Desulfovibrio desulfuricans: one gene and its partner. Each later gene encodes a partner of the first gene's protein in a complex. Links are inferred from orthologs where the notes say so. Each region holds a gene or a part of one and is shown on either strand. Other genes may lie near its edges.

Region 1 (10,070 bases):
TGGAAAGCTTCAAGATACTCGTGCCCGTTGGGATAGAGCGTGCCAGGATGCTGGCGGGTAGAAAAAAAGAATTCCCTGCCGCCGCCGCACACCGATTCCTCAAGGGCAGAGAGCAGCACATGACGGCCGTACGGCGTGTTGACGGCAAGCAGGCCGTGATATTTGCGCGTGTTGCAGCACAAAATGCTGCTGCCGGAGCAGTCGCCCCGTTCGTTGGTGAGCAGCCACTCCCGGTGCAGCGCCCTGCGCGTATTCTGGCAGGCTGCCTTGTCAAAGCTGAACCGCATACGGCCTCCTTGGCGCCCATATGGAGCGCGACGGCGAATGCTGCGGGAAGACGAAGGGCGCAATCGCCGCCTGACCGCCAGACGATGCTGGGCGGCCCAAGTTGCGGCAATGCTTGCGGAAGGGGTACGGCGGAAAGGGCGCAGAGAGAAACTGAAACAGCCGAACCTCTGACCGCGAAAACCGCAACAGAAAAACATTTAAGAAAATAAAGGTGTTCTCTGTTTTTACAGCTTTACCTTACCCCATTATTTTTTGACTGTCGAGCGCGTGCCACTTTTGTTTCCAGTTTTATCGCCTTAGCGATGCACTAAACACGACGTGCTTGTTAGCTGGCTAATATTATATGAAGAATTTGACCAATCTGAAATCATCGTGTGAGCATCGCGTTACAATCGCGCAATTTACCATGGTTGCCTGAACAGGTTCACAATGCTTTGCAGTATAAACACGGCGCATGTACTCACTACTGATTACAACTGCCGCGCAAGCTGTATGGTCATAACGCAGCCCTGCCGCCCTCGCTGGCTTGCGTCTGTTGCGCCAATGCGCGGCCCGGCTGTACTGGGGGCTTTTTCTTTCTTCATTTTTAGGGTACGCTTGTTCGTTGCTCACAATATTTGCATACCTGACGGGGGTAGTTCATGAAAGCACTTGGTCGTTGGCTTGGGGCTCTGGCCCTTACCCTGCTCGTGCCCGTTGCGGCGCTGGCTGGTGACATCAAGGTTGGCCTTATGTGCCCGCTTACGGGCAAATGGGCCTCCGAAGGCCTGGATATGAAGAACATCGTTACCCTGCTGGTTGACGATGTGAATGCCAAGGGCGGCATCAAGGGCCGCAAGGTTCAGCTGGTTGTCGAAGACGACGCGGGCGATCCGCGCACAGCCGCTCTGGCCGCGCAGAAGCTTGCTTCCGCCGGTGTTGTGGCCGTTATCGGCACGTACGGCTCCGCCGTGACCGAGGCCAGCCAGAGCATTCTGGACGAGGCGGAACTGGTGCAGATCGGCACTGGCTCCACCAGCGTGCGCCTTACGGAAAAGGGCTTGAAGCTCTTTTTCCGCACCTGCCCGCGCGACGACGCGCAGGGCAAATCTGCCGCCGAAGCCATCAAGAAGGGCGGCTACAAGGCCGTGGCCCTGCTGCACGACAATTCTTCGTATGCCAAGGGCCTGGCGGAAGAAACCAAGGCAGTGCTTGAAAAAGACGGTATGAAAGTGGTGTTTTACGATGCTCTTACCCCCGGAGAGCGCGACTACACCGCCATTCTGACCAAGCTTAAAGCTGCCAATCCCGACCTCGTGTTCTTTACCGGTTACTACCCGGAAACCGGCATGCTGTTGCGGCAGAAGAGAGAAATGGGCTGGAACGTTCCCATGATGGGCGGCGATGCCGCAAACCATCAGGATCTGGTCAAGATCGCCGGTAACGAAGCCGCCACGGGCTATTTCTTCATCAGCCCGCCGCTGCCGCAGGATATGGACACGCCTGAAGCCAAGGAATTCCTCAAGGCCTTCAAGGCCAAGTACAATACCGTGCCTGTTTCCGTGTGGGCCGTACTGGCTGGCGATGCATTCAAGGTTATTGAAGGCGCGCTTGAAGCCGGCAAGGATACCCCCAAGGAAATGGCCGCATGGCTCAAGGAACTCAAGGGCATGCCCGGTCTTTCCGGCAACCTGGGTTTTGACGCCAAGGGCGACCGCGTGGGCGAGTTCTACCGCACCTACAAGGTTGACGCCACGGGCAACTTCGTTTTGCAGCCCAAGTAATGCGGCGCGGTCATTAGCCGCGCCCATGTTGCACAGATACACGCCCGGGGCATAAACACCCCGGCGAAAAGCGCAATCCCCTTGAGGACGCGTTCATTACGGCGGGCGACCGGTATCCCGGTCGCCCGCCAAATGCCGAGTACCAACGCCGAACATTATGGAACAATTTCTCCAACAGCTTTTGAACGGCCTAGCCGTGGGCGGCATCTATGCGCTTGTGGCGCTGGGCTACACCATGGTGTACGGCGTGCTCAAGCTCATCAACTTTGCCCACGGCGACCTGTTTACCATTGGCGCCTACCTGGGGCTTACCCTGCTTGTCAGCTGCAATATGGCGGGCGCGCTCAATCCCTTTTTGGCTGTAGCCGCCGTTTTTGTCATGGTGGCCCTGCTGGTGGCGATTATTGGCTTTTTGCTTGAGCGTACGGCATATCGCCCACTGCGCAACGCCAATCGCCTTTCCGCCGTGGTTTCCGCCCTTGGCGCATCCATATTTTTCCAGAACGCGGTCATGCTGATCTACGGCGCGCGCTTCTACGTGTACCCCGACTATCTGCGCCCCGACTTTACGGTGAGGATGCTCGGCCTTGAAGTGCCCGGCGTGCGCCTGCTGGTCATCGCGGCCAGCGTTGTGCTGATGCTCGGCCTCTGGGCCTTTATCCAGCGCACGCGCACAGGCGCGGCCATTCGCGCCGTGGCCATCGACCCCGGCGCTGCGCAGCTTATGGGCATCAATGTTGACCGCATCATCTCGCTGGTCTTTCTTATCGGCCCCGGCCTTGGCGGCGCGGCTGGTCTGATGGTGGGCATCTACTACGGGCAGATCGACTTTACCATGGGCTGGTCTTACGGCCTCAAGGCCTTTACCGCCGCCATCCTGGGCGGCATCGGCAACATCCCGGGCGCCATGCTGGGCGGGCTTTTGCTCGGCGTTATCGAAGCCCTTGCCGCAGGCTACATAGCCATTGCCTGGAAGGACGCCATCGCCTTTCTGGTGCTCATTCTCATTCTGATTATCCGCCCCACCGGCATTCTGGGCGAGCGCACGGCGGACAAACTATGAAAAAACTTCCGTGCAACTTTGCCGTGTATGCGGCTGCGGGCCTCTTTTTGTGCGCGTTGCCGCTCTTTTGCAACGCCTACTGGCTTGACGTGTGCGTGAGCATTGGCCTCTACGCCCTGCTGGCCCTTTCGCTCAACGTCATTCTGGGGCAGGCGGGCATATTCCACATGGGGCACGCCGCCTTTTTTGCCGTGGGTGCCTACACCACCGCCATCCTCAACACGGTCTGCCATTGGCCCGTGCTGTGGGTTATGCCTCTCTCCGGCGCGGCGGCGGCTATCTTCGCCCTTATTGTGGCCCGCCCCATCATCCACCTGCGTGGCGACTATCTGCTGATCGTCACCATCGGCATTGTGGAAATTGTGCGCATTGCGCTTATTAACGATGTTTTCGGCCTCACAGGCGGCGCCAACGGCATTTTCGGCATCAGTCGCCCCATGTTTTTTGGCTTCAAGATCGTCAAGAGCCTGCAGTTCTATTTTCTGGTCTGGGGCATGGTGGGCGTGAGCCTGCTGCTGTTCTACGGCCTGTGGCATTCCCGCTTTGGCCGCGCGCTGAACTTCATCAAGGAAGACGATGTGGCCGCAGAAGGCTGCGGGGTCAACGTCACCCATTACAAGCTGGCGGCCTTTGTGCTGGGTGCGTTCTGGGCGGGCATGGCTGGCACGCTCTATGCCGCCAAGATGACAACCATTGCGCCGGAATCGTTCAACTTCATGGAATCCGTGATCATCTTTGCGGTGGTCATTCTTTCCGGCGGCAGCCAGCTTGGCGTGCTTATCAGCGCGTTTCTTTTCATCGGCCTGCCCGAAGTGCTGCGCGAATTTTCCAATGCGCGCATGCTCATCTTCGGCCTTGCCATGATGGTCATGATGGTCTGGCGACCCCAGGGCCTGTTGCCCCCGAGGCAGCGGCGCTACAAGGTTGCTGCGCCGCCAGCAGCCAGTGACGGGAGGCCCGCATGACCCTGCTGCGCCTTGAAGAAATGAGCAAGATGTTCGGCGGCCTGATTGCCCTGAACGATCTTACCTTTGATGTGGACGCTGGCAGCATTGTGGGGCTTATCGGCCCCAACGGCGCTGGCAAGACCACCGTGTTCAACTGCATAACCGGCAACTATACACCGGAGTCGGGCCGCATCTTTTTTGACGGCAAATCCATTGCCGGACTGCGCCCGCACAAGGTGGTGGAACTGGGCATCGCGCGCACGTTCCAGACCATCCGCCTCTTTGGCCGCCTTTCTGTGCTGGAAAACGTGCTGGCCGGACGGCACTGCCGCATGAAATCCGGTCTGATATCGTGCATGCTGCACACGCCGGGTCAGCGCGAGGAAGAAAAAGCCGCCGTTGCCCGCTGCATGGAAGAGCTGGAATTTGTGGGCCTTGCCGACCGCTATACCGAGGCCGCAGGTGGCCTTTCTTACGGCAACCAGCGCCTGCTTGAGATAGCCCGGGCACTGGCCTCCGACCCGCGCCTCGTGATTCTGGACGAACCCGCAGGCGGCATGAACGATCAGGAGACCGCCGCCCTGGTGCATACCATCCGGGCTATCCGCGACAGGGGCATCACCGTGCTGCTCATTGAGCACGACATGCGCTTGGTGATGAAGATTTGCGAAAAACTGGTGGTGCTGGAACACGGCACCATGATTGCCCAGGGCAAGCCCGAAGACGTGCGGCAGGATCCCGCCGTCATTGAGGCTTATCTGGGCGCAGACGACGAAAAGTGGTAAGCCATGTCCCTGTTGCAATTGTCTAATGTGCGCGTGCGCTACGGCAGTGTTGAAGTGCTGCACGGCATCGACCTGAGGGTGGACGAAGGCGAAATCGTCACCATTCTCGGGGCCAACGGTGCGGGCAAAAGCACCACCTTGCTCTCCATCAGCGGGCTGGTGCGCCCCTTTGAAGGTGAAATCCTCTTTGAAGGGCAAAACCTGCTGAGCATGCCGAGCCACAAGGTCGTGGGCCTTGGCATTGCCCAGTCGCCCGAAGGGCGGCGTGTTTTCGGCATCATGAGCGTTCTGGAAAATCTGCGCCTCGGGGCATTCTGCATTGAGGACAAGGCCCGCCGCGAGCGCACGCTGGAATGGATTTTTGATCTTTTTCCGCGTTTGCACGAACGCAAGGATCAACTCGCGGGTACGCTTTCCGGCGGCGAACAGCAAATGCTCGCCATAGGCCGCGCCCTCATGGCCGAGCCGCGCCTGCTGCTGCTGGATGAACCCTCGCTGGGCCTTGCCCCGCTGCTGGTGCGCTCCATCTTTGAAACCGTGCGGGCCATCAACAAAAAAGGCGTAACGGTGCTGCTGGTGGAACAAAACGCCCGTGCGGCGCTGAAACTGGCCACGCGCGGCTATGTGCTTGAAGTTGGCAGCGTGGTCATGGAAGACCGGGCCGAAAACCTCCTTGCCAATGCCAGCGTGCGCGAGGCCTATCTGGGCGGCTAGCCAGACCGGCGACTGTTTTTTTACAAGCGGCCGCAATAGCACGAGGTTCCCGCACCGCAAGCCGGCTGAAAAATTTTCCACTTCTTTTACTTGACAGAAAATTGCTTTCAACTATATTTTTCCATTCCAACGCGGCGGCCATTCCGCCGTTATTTTAGCAATACGGCGCTGCTGCGCATGGAGGTTTTGCTATGACCCCTCTGGAAAAAGCCACCAAAACCGCTGAAGGCGTGGTGGTCAACGGTTTTGTTCTTTCCCCGGTGGTTGAACAGTGTTCTGGCTGTGACCGCGTGCGCGAATTTGAAGGCGAAGAGTTCTGCTCCAGCTACCCTGTCCCTGCCAAAAAGTGGACTGCTGGCCGTTGCAACTTTGCCACGCACGTGAAGGCCTCTGTTGCCGCTGCCGCCAAGGTCAACCCTTTGAAGGCGTCCAAGCGCGCCGCCAAGGGTGGCCGCTAGGCCAACCAGGCTTACATCGGTTCCGACATGCCGCTGGCGGTCAGTTTGCGATTTTATCGCAACAGGCCGATTCAACAACGGTCATGCCGGGGCTGAAGACTTTTTCAAGGGGCTGCGCGAGCAGCCTCTTGCGCGTTGTAACGCCATACGGGAAACCCCATGTTCAAGACACTCGACACCTTGTTGCGCGGGCTGGCCGGGCGAGAAGACCGCGTTGCGGAGCTTCAGGCCGTGCTTACGGCATGCCAGGCCCTTGGCCCGGACAACGGCGGCCAGGGCGAAATGGAAAAGGTGCGCTGCATCACCAACTGGCTCAAGGCCTGCGGCGTAACCGCCCTTTCACGCGTTGACGCGCCGGATCCGCGCGTTACCGATGGTCAGCGTCCCAACCTTGTGGCCCGCATCCCCGGCAAAAGCAGCCGCACTCTGTGGCTTTTCGGGCATACGGACGTGGTGCCTCCGGGCGACCTCGCAGCCTGGACCAGCAACCCCTGGCAGGTGCGCCGCGATGGCGATTTTCTGTACGGACGCGGCGTGGAAGACAACCAGCAGGCCATAGTCAGTATGCTGCTGCTGGCGGAAGAAGTGCTCTCCCAGGGCATTACCCCCGAGCTTTCACTGGGTCTTGTTTTCATGGCTGATGAAGAAACCGGCAGTCTTTACGGCCTGGAGCATCTTCTCAACACAGCCCCGCACTTTTTTAATCCCGATGATCTCTACATCGTGCCGGACGCCGGTTCGTCCAAGGGCGATGTCATCGAGATCGCAGAAAAAAGCCAGCTCTGGCTCAAGGTGCAGACCACGGGCATCCAGTGCCACGGCTCCACGCCGCAAAAGGGCCGCAACGCATTTCTGGCAGGGGCGGACATGGCCCTCTCGTGCCACAATGCCCTGCGCTCCGCCTTTGCCGATGCCAATCCCCTGTTTGACCCGCCATATTCCACCTTTGTGCCGGGCAAACACGAAGCCAATGTGCCGAACATCAACACAGTTCCAGGCAATGATGTTTTTTACATTGACTGCCGCCTCCTGCCCCATGTGGATATGGACAGCGTGCTTGCAAAGATGCGCGAAGTGGCCGCCGAAGTGGCGGAAAAGCACACCGTGCAGATACAGGTGAGCGTGGTGCAGCGGCAGGACGCCACGGCCATACCGCAAACAGGCACCGTTGTTACAGCGCTCAAGGCCGCCATCGCCCGCATTTACGGCGTTCAGGCGCAGGCCGTGGGCATAGGCGGGGCAACCGTTGCGGCATTTTTGCGGCAAAAGGGCCTGCCCGCCGCCGTTTGGGGCTGCCTTGAAAACACCTGCCACCAACCGGACGAACGCTCATCCATCACCGCTACCATCAAGGATTCGCAGGTGTTTGCCCACATCCTCATGAACGCAGCCCATGTCTGATTCCATATTTGACTGTATTGTCGCGGGCGGCGGCCACGCTGGCAGCGAAGCCGCCGTGGCCCTGGCTCGCATGGGGCACAATGTGCTGCTCATCAGCGGCAACCTTGACCGGCTGGGCTACCTCTCGTGCAACCCCGCCATCGGCGGCCTGGCCAAGGGACACATGGTGCGCGAAATTGACGCCCTTGGCGGCATGATGGGCCTGTGGGCCGATGCTGCGGGCATACAGTTTCGCGTGCTGAACATGAGCAAGGGGCCTGCGGTGCGGGCCACACGCGCCCAGATCGACCGCGAGGCCTATCAGCGCGTGCTCAAAAAAACGCTCTACAACACGCCCGGCCTGCGCATCTGGCAGGATTCCGTGGTGGACGTGACCACCGATGACGGCCGCGTCACTGGCGTGCGCACGGCTCAGGGGCTGACCTTTGCAGCGCGCCATGTGCTGCTGACCACGGGCACCTTTCTGGACGGACGCATCCACATGGGCCTCACCAATCTGCCCGGCGGCCGCCTGGGCGATGCCCCGGCGCTGGGCCTTTCAGACAGTCTGCGCAGCCTAGGCCTGACCCTTGGCCGTCTGAAAACCGGCACCACGCCGCGTATCCTCAAATCATCCATCGACTATTCCCAGCTGGAAGAACAGCCGGGCGACACGCCGCCCCCGGGCTTCAGCTTTCACGGCCCCGGCCCGGCCCTGGAACAGGTGTCGTGCCATGTGACGTGGACAAACGAACGCGCGCACGAAATCATCCGTAGCGGTTTTGACCGCTCGCCCATGTTCACGGGCGTCATCAAGGGCACTGGCGCGCGCTACTGTCCTTCCATTGAAGACAAGGTGGCCCGTTTTCCGCACCGGGAGCGGCACCAGATATTTCTGGAGCCGGAGGGACTCAACAGCGCGGAGGTGTATGCCAACGGCATTCCCACCAGCCTGCCCCTTGATGTGCAGCTCGACATGGTTCACGCCCTCAAGGGGCTGGAAAACGCTGTGGTGCTGCGCCCCGGTTACGCCATTGAATATGACTACGCCAACCCCATCCAGCTGCGCCCCACCCTTGAAACCAAGGCCGTGCCGGGATTGTGGCTTGCAGGGCAGATCAACGGAACGTCCGGCTACGAGGAAGCCGCAGCGCAGGGCCTGTGGGCCGCGTTGAACATCTCGTGCGCCATGCGCGGTCTTGCCCCCTTTACGCCGGGGCGCGATCAGGCCTATATGGCTGTGCTTGTTGATGATCTTGTCACACTCGGCACTCAGGAACCCTACCGGATGTTCACCTCGCGCGCGGAGCACAGGCTGCTGCTGCGCGAAGACAATGCCGATACGCGGCTGACCCGGATTGGCCGTGAACTTGGCCTTGTGAGCGACGAACAGTGGCGCGCGTTTTGCATTAAACAGGAAGCCGCCGAACGTTTCAGGGGATATCTGGGCAAAAAACGCATACCCGGACACAAGTTGCCCGAGGATGCGCCCGAGGCCCAGTTGCCTGTAGGCAAAACTCTGGCAGAAGCCCTGAAACGCCCGGATGTTGACCTGGACTCGCTTGAAGCCATGCTGACCGCGACCCAACACGAAGCGCTGGCCGAAACCGGGGCTGATCTGGCGGCTGCCAGAGCTGCCGCCGGAACCGGCGCCTGTGAGAGCGTGCAGACAGAAATCAAGTATGAGGGTTATCTGGCACGTCAGCGCGAACTTATCGCGCGCTCGGCCAGGCTTGAGGCAACGGCCTTGCCCCCGCAACTCGATTATGCCAAAGTAGCTGGGTTATCCCATGAAGTGGTAGAAAAACTGGACAGGGTGCGACCTTGCAGCCTTGGGCAGGCCGGACGGATATCCGGCGTAACCCCTGCGGCGGTTGCATGCCTGGAGGTTCACCTCCACAAACTTGGATTGCTGCGCCCTGAAAAATACCCCAATGGCGCTGCTGCATCCCCGCAGTGAGGGATGACGCCACACAACTGTTGACACCGGTGAATCTATGACGGGCACCCAACTTCTTATTGTTGTCGGCATTCTGCTTGCGGCGCTTTGCGCCACGCTCGTCTCGGTCAAAGGCCGGTTGCAGAGCATGCGCCACGCGGCAAAGCGTGCGGAGATCATCCGCCGCATGCTTGAGACTGCGCAGGCGCAGAACGAAATATTCGACCTTAATGTTGAGGAACTCCACAACAGCAAGGGCATGGCCGGCACCCTCGTCAGGATACTTTCCACGCAGCTTGAGATGGAAGTTCTTTCCTATGTATCACGCGAGCTTGAAGGCACCCCGGTGGAAGTATTCTTTCGCGCCACCCTGCCCGAAGGCCCCTCCTTTTTTAAATTCCAGGCACAGATTCAGCAGGTAAAGGGCGCGTATGACAAATCGCGCCTTCTCCTTTCCATGCCCAAGGATATAGACGCCGGGCAAAAACGCCATTTCATCCGCGTTAAACCGCCCAAGGATCTGGTGCGTGTTATCGGCGTGTGGGAGATGGACCCCGCCAAGCCCATGCCCCGCAACACGGCAGAAATTGGCAGACCCCTGCTGCATTATAAATCCGGCATGGAAAACGAGCTTGTGCAGGTGGCCGACATTTCCGCCACGGGCATGGCTCTGCGCTTTCCTGCTGAATCGCTGGAAGACAAGCCAGTTGACCTCGACAAAGGTTCCCAGTTA
Region 2 (9,993 bases), on another replicon or contig:
ACAGGGTTGCGCCCCAATCCGGCTCTTGCCCCCAACGAAAAGCTGCGCTAGTAACAACCGATGCACGACGACCACGCACAGCAGCACGCCGCCGAAAAGGCAAACGACCTCCACGAGGGCATGGCCCCCGTGGACATTGCGTTTGTGCGCCCCGGCGCGCGTGAACTCTATGCCCAGGGGCAGGACGATTTTCTTGCTCCCGCCACCAGCCAGTCGGCAGGCATGGATCTGCGGGCCTGCCTTGATACGCCCGAAGCGGTTATTCCCGCCGGGGGCAGGCTCAAGGTAAGCACGGGCATCAGTGTGCAGCCCCGCGCGGCTGGCATTGCCGGTTTTGTTTACTCGCGCAGCGGCCTTGGCGCGCGCGACGGCATCACCGTCGCCCAGGGCGTCGGCATCATCGACCCGGACTATACCGGGGAAATTCTGGTGTTCCTTCTGAACACCTCCGGCCAGGAGCGCCGCATCCAGAACGGCGAGCGCGTGGCCCAGCTCATCTTTCAGCCCTTTGTGCGACCGCGATGGCGTGAAGTAACGGAACTGTCTGCCACAGAGCGCGGTTCCGGCGGTTTCGGTCACACCGGGCGCTGATACTCTGCGCTGGCAACCGCCAGCGACTTTCATCCATTCCACCATTCATACGTTCACCGAGAAGGAGTTTGTCCATGTCACAAGCCTTTGCCGCCGTGAAAGCCGGGGAAGAGAGCCTGCTCTGCCGTTCCTACAGCCGTTACCCGCTGGCTATCGTGCGAGGCAAGGGCGCGCGACTCTGGGACGTGGACGGCAAGGAATATGTCGATCTGCTGGCGGGCATTGCCGTAACTGCCCTTGGGCACTGCAATGATGAAATCTGCGCCGCCCTTGAGGCCCAGTCGCACAAGCTCTGGCACGTGAGCAACCTGTTTTATCAGGAAGAACAGCTTGAACTGGCCCGGCTGCTGCTCTCAACGAGCCACCACAGCAAGGCCTTTTTCTGCAACTCCGGTGCAGAAGCCAACGAGGCCTGCATAAAGCTGGCGCGCCGCTACATGCGCAGCGTGAAAAAGCGTGATGCCTACGAAATCATCACCCTCGAGGGCTGCTTTCATGGCCGCACGCTCGGATCGCTGGCAGCAACGGGCCGCGAAAGCCTGAGCAATGGTTTTACCCCCCTGCCCGAGGGCTTCAAGCAGGTTCCGGCCAACGACCTCGCAGCGATGGAAGCCGCCATCACCCCCGCCACCGCCGCAGTGCTGGTTGAAGTGGTGCAAGGCGAAGGCGGCATTGTGCCCCTGCCCGCAGACTACCTGCACGGTGTTGAGGCCCTGTGCCGCAAACACGACATCCTCTTTATGTGTGATGAAGTGCAGGCGGGCCTGTGCCGTACCGGCAAGTTCTGGGCTTTCCAGACCTGCGGCCTCACGCCCGACATCATCAGCATGGCCAAATCCCTCGCCAACGGCCTGCCCATGGGCGCCATGCTGGCTACGGACGAAGTTGCGCAGGGCTTTGAGGCGGGCAGCCACGCCACCACCTTTGGCGGCGGCGCGCTTGTTTCCGCTGTGGCGGCCAAGACGGTTGAAATCATGCTGCGCGACAAGCTGGCAGACCGCGCCAGCACGTTGGGCGAGCACATGAAGGCCCAGCTGGCCGCTCTCCAGCAGCGCGTTCCTGGCAAAATCCGCGAAGTGCGCGGCATTGGCCTCATGCTGGGCATTGAACTGACCGTTTCCGGCAAGGATGTGTGGGAAGAACTGCTGCGCCGGGGCTTCATATGCAACCTGAGCCACGGCATCACCCTGCGCCTCCTGCCGCCCCTGAACATTGAGCAGGCGGATCTGGACAGCTTTGTGACCACGCTCGAAGACATTTTGAAGGCTTTTTAAAAAATCGACCTGTCCGGGTCTTTACAGAAGCACGATTGTACACTACATAGTGCTTCCTGAAAATATTCTGCAAAAATTACGGCAACCCCGCTCTGCGGGGTTGCCGCTTGCTTTACACAAGGAGTACTCATGGACGTTTTTGATCAGGCTACCGAGCTGGAGCGCCTTGACCGCGAATCAGCCCTCTTGCGGGCCCGCGCCGCTGTGGATCGCGGCGGCCCGGAATGGATCAACGGCGTAGCCTGCTGCCGTGAATGCGGCGACCCCATCCCCGCCAAGCGCCTTGAAGCCCTGCCCGGTGTTGGCCTGTGCCGCGCCTGCCAGGAAGAACGCGAAGGCAGCCGCGACTAGCCCTCACAGGGTTGCCCTTGCGGCCTGCCGCTGGCGTACCTTGTGCTGTAAGGGCTGCGGCCCCGACACCCCCGGCGATATCTGCATTGCAGCGCGCCCGCACACAGGCGAGCGCGTACTGATTGCGCTCGGCTTTTGATCCTGCCAGCGTGACGGCACCATTTGCGCGCAATTTTCTCCCCCTCTGCAAGCCCTTCCATCTCCGCAATCATTGCGACATTCCCCGGACCATTCTTGTTCTGACAAGAACTTGATGCTCACTGGCTGTATCAGACAGACAAATAAATGCCCGCGGCACTGCATCCCCCTGAAACGAAAAACCCTGTCCCGGCAGATCGCGGGGACAGGGTTTTTGAATGATCTCGCTTGCAAGGCAGGCCGCCAGGCCAGCGCAGTGCGTGCCAAGTCCGGTCAGTTCCAGATAAAATGCAGCAGCCAGTAAGAAACAAACCCCACGCCTGCAGCAGCGGGCAAGGTGAGCACCCATGCCGTCACCAGATTTGCGGCCACATTCCAGCGCACGGCTGAAAGCCTTTTGGTAGACCCCACACCAAAAATGCAGGCGGATATGGTGTGCGTGGTGCTGACCGGGGCACCCATGAGGGATGCGCCGGTGATGACCAGGGCGGCGGAGCTTTCCGCGGCAAAGCCGTGCACCGGCTCCAGCTTGAAAATACGGTGCCCCATGGTCTTAACAATTTTCCAGCCGCCCACGGCGGTGCCAAGAGCCATGGCCCCTGCGCAGGAAAGCTTGACCCACAGGGGCACTTCCACTGTGTCGATCTTGCCAAAAATCATCAGGGCCAGGGTGACGATGCCCATGGTCTTCTGCGCATCGTTGAGGCCGTGGCTGGTAGCCATAAATGCGGCGGAGAGCAGTTGCAAACGCCGGAACGAGGCATTGACCTTGCGCCGGTGTATATGCCCGCAGATCCAATAGATGATCCACATGCAGCAAAAACCCACCGCGTAGCCAGCCAGAGGCGAGGCCACAAGGGGCACCAGCACCTTGTCCCAGATGCCCTTGCCGTTCAGCGCGCTAAAGCCTGCATCGGCCACGGCGGCGCCGATAAGCCCGCCAATCAGGGCATGGGAAGACGATGACGGAATACCGAAATACCAGGTTATGCAGTTCCAGGTGATGGCCCCCACGAGAGCGGCCAGCACAAGTACGTGGCTCCCCTCCACCACGTGCGGCAAAACAATGCCGCTGCCCAGTGTTTTTGCCACTTCAGTACCAAGCAGCGCCCCGCCCAGATTGAGCAAGGCCGCAGCGCCCACCGCAAAACGCGGCGTCACCACCTTGGTGGAAACCACGGTGGCAATGGCGTTGGCGCAGTCGTGCGCGCCATTGGTGAAGTCGAACACCAGGGCCACCAGCACAATGAGCGCCAGCAGCACGGGGATATCAAACATTTTTCAGCACCGCTTCTTCAATGGTTTCCGCCAGCGCATTGACCTGCTCAAGCAGGATGTTCATACGCTCATAGGCCTGACTCCACTTGAGCACCCGCATGAGGGCCTTGCTTGTCAGTTCCTGATGCTCGTCCATCAGTTCCGCCAGGCCCACGGCCAGCACCATGTCGCATTCGCTGCGCAGGCCGCGAAAAGCACGGGTCTTGTGGCAGTCGCGCCGATTGGCGAGGCCGGCAAGCATTTCATAGGTCAAATCAAGCATGGAGCTGATGGTGCGCGCCATCTGCAAGGCGGGAAAGCGGATCGAGGCAAATTCAAAAATATGCAGCCGCGTGCTCAGGCTGTGCAGGCAGTCCATGCACTCTTCCTGTTCCTGGTTGATGCGCAGGATGTCTTCGCGGTCAATGGGCGTGATAAACGTCTGGGAAAGCGCCCGGATGATCTTGCTGTGCAGCAGGTCGGCCTCTTCTTCCAGAAAGGCGATTTCCTTGTGCACGTGATCCATGTTGGAAACGTCTTCCAGCATGTTTACCAGCAGGGCGGACATGCGGCGCAGCAGATCATTCTGCTCGTTGAGCATGGCAAAAAACGGAGCGGATTTAGGCAGTAGAGCAGGAAACATCCTTTCTCCTTGAACTGGTTGCAAGCGCGGAGCGCCACGAATGGTAGCTGTTTGCGCAGGCTTTGCCCTGGCATGCAGCTTGCGGGGGCGAGCAGTGCATCACTTCGCCAGCCCGTTTGACCCATTCCGTTTATACCGGGCAGAACTTTGTGCCAAGAGAAAACAGGGCGTCAAATTAAACTTTTCAATGCGCAAAAAAGAACTCAAATCATGGCGGTATGTTATGAGGTCACTTTTTTGCGCATTCCCGCGTCTGACGCGACTTTCCGCGGGAAAGATTCTCGTTGGATTGAACGCACAATCTATAATCCAGGCGTGTTCTGCACGCAATGCTTTGCTGCGTGGAGGGGACGCCAACTCAACCTGCGTGGGAGTTTAATCAATAGATGTCAGCCACTCCAAGACTTGCCGGGCAACTGCTTCTGGCAAAAAAGACCAGGGCGGCGGCATGACGCAGTTTGCCCCCGGCAGCAGCAGGCCGCCGTGGTGCAGATAGAACGTGCCGTGGGATGTTTGAGCTTCAGCTTCGGGATCTTTGTCTGCGTAAAGGGGATCGTTCCACAGGGGGTGCCCCACAGCGGCGGCATGCGCACGGATTTGGTGGCGCGCGCCACGCCGGATGCGGCACCCGACCAGCGTCAGCCCAACACGGTGAAATTGGGAGTCTTTTGTGAGGGCGAGTTGCGGCAGGTCGTCCCCATCAAAGTAATGGAGAGGCGTAAAATTTGTCCAGCGCGTGCAGCCGGCATCGCGATCAAGCACGCGGCTTTTGCTGCGCTTGTCCGTGCGCAGGGCAAAAGTCACGGTAAAATCTTCTTCCAGCCGCCCGGCCAAAAGCGCAATATAACGCTTTTCGCAGCGGCCAGCCGCCTCGGCCAGCCGAAAAGCCTTGGCCGCCTGCGGGGAAAGCGCCGCGCACACAATGCCAGAAGTGCCGTAATCAAGACGCTGCATCAACTGAGGGGACAAAGCCTCCGCACTCATACCCGCATCATCTTGGGGATCAGTCTCAGTGGAGCCCTGCCCTGCCATCAACTGCGGCAGCATGCTCTCCAGGCTGTGGCCCCTGCCGCCTGTCAAAGCGGCAGTGTGCAGGCCCACGGGCTTGTAAAAAAAGCAGAACTCGCCCTGACGCTCCAAAAGACGCGGCAACGTGTCAACATTTGCATCTGCGGGGCATGCGCCAGTTACGGTTGCCCCAGCAGCGGCACTCTGAACCTGCTGATCTGCGCCCGGCGCATCAGCCAGTGAAACCACATCCCCTTTGCGCAAACGTTGGGCCGCCGTGCAGGAGCGCCCGTTGACGAGTACCTGACCACTTTCAATGCTGCGCTTGCGCCCTCGCAGGCCCATCTGCGGCAGCAGCAAGGTCAGGGCATAGTCCAGCCTCTGACCGACCATGTCTGCACCGGAGGCTTCAAACTGTTTTGCAGTCGCTTCCTGCGGCTCGGCGCAAGATGCGGAGGAAATTTCATTGCTCACAGGGTCACCGAACTGCCGGGAACAAGCTCCAGCAGGGCTTTGGCGGTTAATTCCGGCACATGGCGCTGCGGATCATTTTCGTACACCATATGTTTTTCTACCAGCCGTACACCCAGTTGGGCGAGGGCGTCACGCTCTCCAGCATCCAGCCCGCCCTCATAGCGACCATTGCGGGCATCAACCAGCACGGTCTGCAACAGGGCCTCGGTGGGGGCGTCGGGGGCGTCTTCGCGCAGATGCCGCAAAATCATGGCAGTCTGCCCCGCCACGGTCAGGCCGTGCAGTTCGGCGTCTGTTCCGGTATTGGGAATAAAAATTTTCGGGCACTGAACGGCAGCCACGGCACGCCCTACATTCTGGGGCAACAAGTTGGCAAGCACGCTGGTGTAAAAACTGCCCATGGGGTAGCAGATGGCCGCCGCCGACCGCAGATAGGCCACCGAGGCCGGGGCAAGGGGCGGACGGCAGGGGGTTTGCAACTTTTTTGCCTGCTCGGTTCCCCGGTCAGGCTCGTGCACGGTGAGGAACAACCGCCGCACAGCGCCTCTGAGATTTTTAAAGCGGTGCTGGCCCACTACAAGGGAACCGTCTTCCAGCTCCGCCGCCAGATGCAGGCTTTCGCTCACAATGGGCAGTACCACGCCGCGCGTTTGCAGCAAGCGGCTGAGAAAGGCCATGACCGGGCCAAACACCCGCTTGTGGTGCAGGTAGCCCCCGGCCAGAATCAGATTGCCCAGGCAGGCGCGGAAGGGGTCAAAATCTTCGGGCATGCGTTGCAGAAAAAAATTGAGATGCAGGCGCAAGGCATCTGCAAACAGCGGCGGCATTGCCGCCCAAGCGGGATGCGCCTCGTTGCTCATGGCGCGCAACTGTTGGCGCAGTTCGTGCGGATCGTTGCATTCCGCCGACTGTTCCGGCAGCCTGCTGGCGCAGAATTCCATTACCGAGGCGGGCACAACCGCGCTGTCGGCCAGAGCCAGCAGGCGGTTGCGGATGTCGCCCACGGCAGGCATGGCAAAGCTGCGGCGCAGTGCCGCAGAACTGCCGCCGGAATCAAAGGGCGTGACGAGATGAACGGAATTGTGGGTGTAGTGGATCAGTTCACGGCTCAGAACGCGCAGAGCCGTGCCGCCCGTAAAAAAAACCAGTCTGGGGCCAAGCGGAGGAAAGCAGAACAGCGAAGCACTTTCGCTCACACGGCGCTCCCCGCTGCCAGGGCATCGCTGTCCGGCGCAACCTCACAGGCGCTGCGACAGGAGGGGATGAGTCCCATTTCGCACATGCGCAAAAAAATCAGCCGCCCGATCCAGGCATCTGTGGCGGCGTAGGCAATCTGACGCGGCGTCAGTTCCATGAGGCTCCAGTTTGAACACTGCGAACCCTTGGAAATACGCCAGCCAAAAAAATTGGCCGCAAGGGTGCGCAACCCCTGGCTCGGCATTTTGTGCGCGCGTGCCACACCGCCAAGATCAACCAGCCCCGCTGGCTCAAAGTCATGCAGGCGGCCAAGATCACGCATATCGTCGCGGATGCCCACACCAGCCTTGACCTGATCGGGGTTTGCCAGAATCTCGACCACATGTGGCCCGAACGGTAAAAAGGCCAACTGCACCAGATACACGGCATTGGCCGTGGCAAGCTGGATCAAAGCCGGAAAATTGCGGCGTCCCTTGCGAAAGGAAGGCCGTGTTTCCGTATCAAATCCAAGCAGGTCTGCGGATCGCAGATCCGGCAGCGCGTTCTTCCAGTCCTCCAGGGTGCGAATAACCTGCACCGGCCCCTCGTAATGAAAAAGGGGCATGGCGTTGATTTCTTCGCAACTCAACCTGCGGCGCAAAACGTCCATATCCATAGGTTACTTACCAATGCAGAATTGGGCAAATATGCTGTTAAGCACTTCAGCCGGGCTGGAAAGCCCGGTCACTTCCCCCAGATGAGCGGCGGCCATATCGAGTCTGACCGCGCAACAATCGTAAGGCTGCCCTGCAACAACATCAGCACGCAGCCCTTCAAGTTCTTTCAAAGCCTTTTCCAGCGCCATGGATTGCCTTGCGTTGGGCGCAAGGCCGTCTTCCGGCGCGGTATCCGAACCGCCCCCAAGCAGCACAGATCGCAACATGGTTGCAAGCTCTTCGACATATGTATCGGAAAGTGCGCTCACTGCGCAACAGGTTCGCGCACCAATCCAGCGGGGAGGGAACACTTTTGGCATGCAAATGTCACATTTGTTCCACACCACGAGCAGGGGCGTGTCGCCCACAGAGTCAAGAACCTCGCGGGCCGCAGGGTCCGGGCAGACCTCTGCCGCCGCACCTTCCTCGCCCAGCAGGCCGCCATCAAGCACAAGAACAACAAGATCAGCCTGAGAAACTTTTTCGCGGCTGCGCGTTACGCCAAGCTGCTCAACGGTTTCTTCAGCCTGTCGCAGGCCTGCAGTGTCTGTCAGGCGTACGGGCAGACCGTCAAGATTGCATGTTTCTTCCAGAAAATCACGCGTTGTGCCGGGGATATCGGTCACAAGCGCGCGCTCGCGCCCTAGCAGCGCATTGAGAAGGCTGGACTTGCCGGCATTTACCGCGCCAGCCAGCACAACTACAGCGCCCTGCTGCACGATCTGGGCCCGTCTGCTCCCGGCCAGCAACCGCCGCACAGCCAGCATGACCCTGTCGAGAACTTCGCAGAGGGCGGCTGGCTCCATGCCTTCAACTTCTTCGTCAGGAAAATCCACGGCAAGGCACATCTGGGCGCGCAGCATTTCCAGTTCTTCACGCAGTTCGGCAGTGCGCCGACCAAGAACGCCTTCAAGGCGGTTGAGCCCGTAGCGCAGTGCCTCGCGCGAGGGGGCGGCTATAAGCTCGGCGACGGCTTCGGCCTGGCTCAGATCCATACGCCCGTTGACAAAGGCGCGACGCGAAAATTCGCCGCGTTCTGCCTGACGCGCCCCGTGGCGCAGCGCGCTTTCAAGCACGGCCTGCACCAGAAAAGGGCCGCCATGGCTGTGAATTTCGGCCACATCTTCACCCGTAAAGGTACGCGGCCCAGGCATGAAAACAGCCAGGGCATCATCGAGCGCCTCGCCGTTCCAGTCCAGCACGCGGCCCCGGTGCAAAAGCCAGGGATGGAAATTTTCCACCTGTGCTGAAAGGGGCAGGAACATGCGGGCAAGAACTTCCTTGGCCCGAGGGCCAGAAAGGCGCACGATGCCAATCCCCCCGGCACCGGGAGGGGTCGCAATGGCGGCGATGGTGTCGCCACGTTCTGTCTGCACTGCTGTATCCATATCCTGCCCTATGTTTGCGCGGCCTCGCCAACGCGCGTTGCCGGAGATCTGCGCCCAGTCGGGCTGTTTCTCCGGCAACGTTACAAGCACCTTCAAGACCCTGCTGGCCCCGCTTGCGGTATGAGCGCGCCAAACGCGCGTCTGCCAGTGAGGCTGAAGCTAGACGCGTTCTCCCTTTCTGCGCATGATGACCACGCGCTTCATGGGGCCATCGCCCGTGCTGCGGGTCTGCACGTCAACAGCCTCTTGCAGGCACACGTGCACAATACGCCGATGGTACGAAGAAAGCGGCCTTGTGGAGTAGGAGCGCCCGCTCTGGCGCACCTTGTCTGCAAGAGCCAGAGCCATTTCGCGCAGTTTTTCATCCTGACGGCGGCGGTATTCACCGGCGTCAAGCTGCACCCGCACGGCAGCGTTCATGCCGCGCGATACAATGCGCGATATCATGTATTGCAGGGCGGCAAGGGTCTGCCCTTCGCGGCCTATCAGAAGACCGGAGTCTTCATCGCAATCAATGCCCACATAAACCCTGCCACCGCCGATCTTGACGGTGATGCCCACGCCGTCCCCAGTGATGGGGCGGATGAGCTTGCGCACGGTTTCATCCACAAGGGCTTCAAGCTTAGCGGCGTCAAGCTGCTCCAGAGGAGTAACCGGCAAACCTTCGCCTGCGGCTTCAAAATCATCTTCCAGTCCATCAACCGGGGCGTCAGGGCGCGGTGCGCGCTCGGGGCGATTGTTCTCGCGCTGTGGGGAACGGACCTCTGCCCTGCCGTTGCCCCTGCTGTCGGGGCGGTTATCTGAACGATTGTCAGGCCGGTTGTCCGGCCGGGAATCATTGCGTCGCCCTCTGGCTTCGCGTGCAGGAGTCTCGGCGGGATTAACCGCCTCCACGCCTTCGCCTTCGGCATTTCTGCCTGTGCGCTCGCGGCCCCGGTCGTTTCTGGAATTTCTGCCGGAAGGCTTGGCGCCATTTC

The links.
Region 2: the proteins of mnmG (region 1) and mnmE are in contact, whole or in part, in a solved structure (PDB 9HIP), measured with the Escherichia coli proteins. The link is inferred for Desulfovibrio desulfuricans from one-to-one orthologs.

The regions. Positions count from the first base shown.
Region 1 is NZ_JANFYZ010000012.1:40,248-50,317, forward strand. Bases 6,886-9,884 are described here. They hold mnmG (tRNA uridine-5-carboxymethylaminomethyl(34) synthesis enzyme MnmG), read left to right. Parts: upstream 6,886-7,411; coding sequence 7,412-9,358; downstream 9,359-9,884. Other genes in these bases: NE637_RS12545 (M20 family metallo-hydrolase), read left to right, coding at 6,886-7,419; NE637_RS12555 (PilZ domain-containing protein), read left to right, coding at 9,396-9,884. Also shown: NE637_RS12510 (amylo-alpha-1,6-glucosidase), read right to left, coding at 1-287; NE637_RS12515 (branched-chain amino acid ABC transporter substrate-binding protein), read left to right, coding at 930-2,051; NE637_RS12520 (branched-chain amino acid ABC transporter permease), read left to right, coding at 2,209-3,114; NE637_RS12525 (branched-chain amino acid ABC transporter permease), read left to right, coding at 3,111-4,079; NE637_RS12530 (ABC transporter ATP-binding protein), read left to right, coding at 4,076-4,846; NE637_RS12535 (ABC transporter ATP-binding protein), read left to right, coding at 4,850-5,560; NE637_RS12540 (PxxKW family cysteine-rich protein), read left to right, coding at 5,752-6,018; more of NE637_RS12545, read left to right, coding at 6,178-6,885; more of NE637_RS12555, read left to right, coding at 9,885-10,070. UniProt on the Escherichia coli protein: NAD-binding protein involved in the addition of a carboxymethylaminomethyl (cmnm) group at the wobble position (U34) of certain tRNAs, forming tRNA-cmnm(5)s(2)U34.
Region 2 is NZ_JANFYZ010000013.1:44,736-54,728, forward strand. The notes cover bases 6,805-9,726. They hold mnmE (tRNA uridine-5-carboxymethylaminomethyl(34) synthesis GTPase MnmE), read right to left. Parts: upstream 9,017-9,726; coding sequence 7,592-9,016; downstream 6,805-7,591. Other genes in these bases: NE637_RS12930 (GAK system CofD-like protein), read right to left, coding at 6,805-6,932; NE637_RS12935 (3'-5' exonuclease), read right to left, coding at 6,929-7,588; NE637_RS12945 (protein jag), read right to left, coding at 9,176-9,726. Outside these bases: dut (dUTP diphosphatase), read left to right, coding at 121-591; NE637_RS12905 (aspartate aminotransferase family protein), read left to right, coding at 666-1,865; NE637_RS12910 (TraR/DksA family transcriptional regulator), read left to right, coding at 1,995-2,216; NE637_RS12915 (inorganic phosphate transporter), read right to left, coding at 2,628-3,632; NE637_RS12920 (DUF47 domain-containing protein), read right to left, coding at 3,625-4,254; NE637_RS12925 (pseudouridine synthase), read right to left, coding at 4,630-5,736; more of NE637_RS12930, read right to left, coding at 5,733-6,804; more of NE637_RS12945, read right to left, coding at 9,727-9,993. UniProt on the Escherichia coli protein: Exhibits a very high intrinsic GTPase hydrolysis rate. Involved in the addition of a carboxymethylaminomethyl (cmnm) group at the wobble position (U34) of certain tRNAs, forming tRNA-cmnm(5)s(2)U34.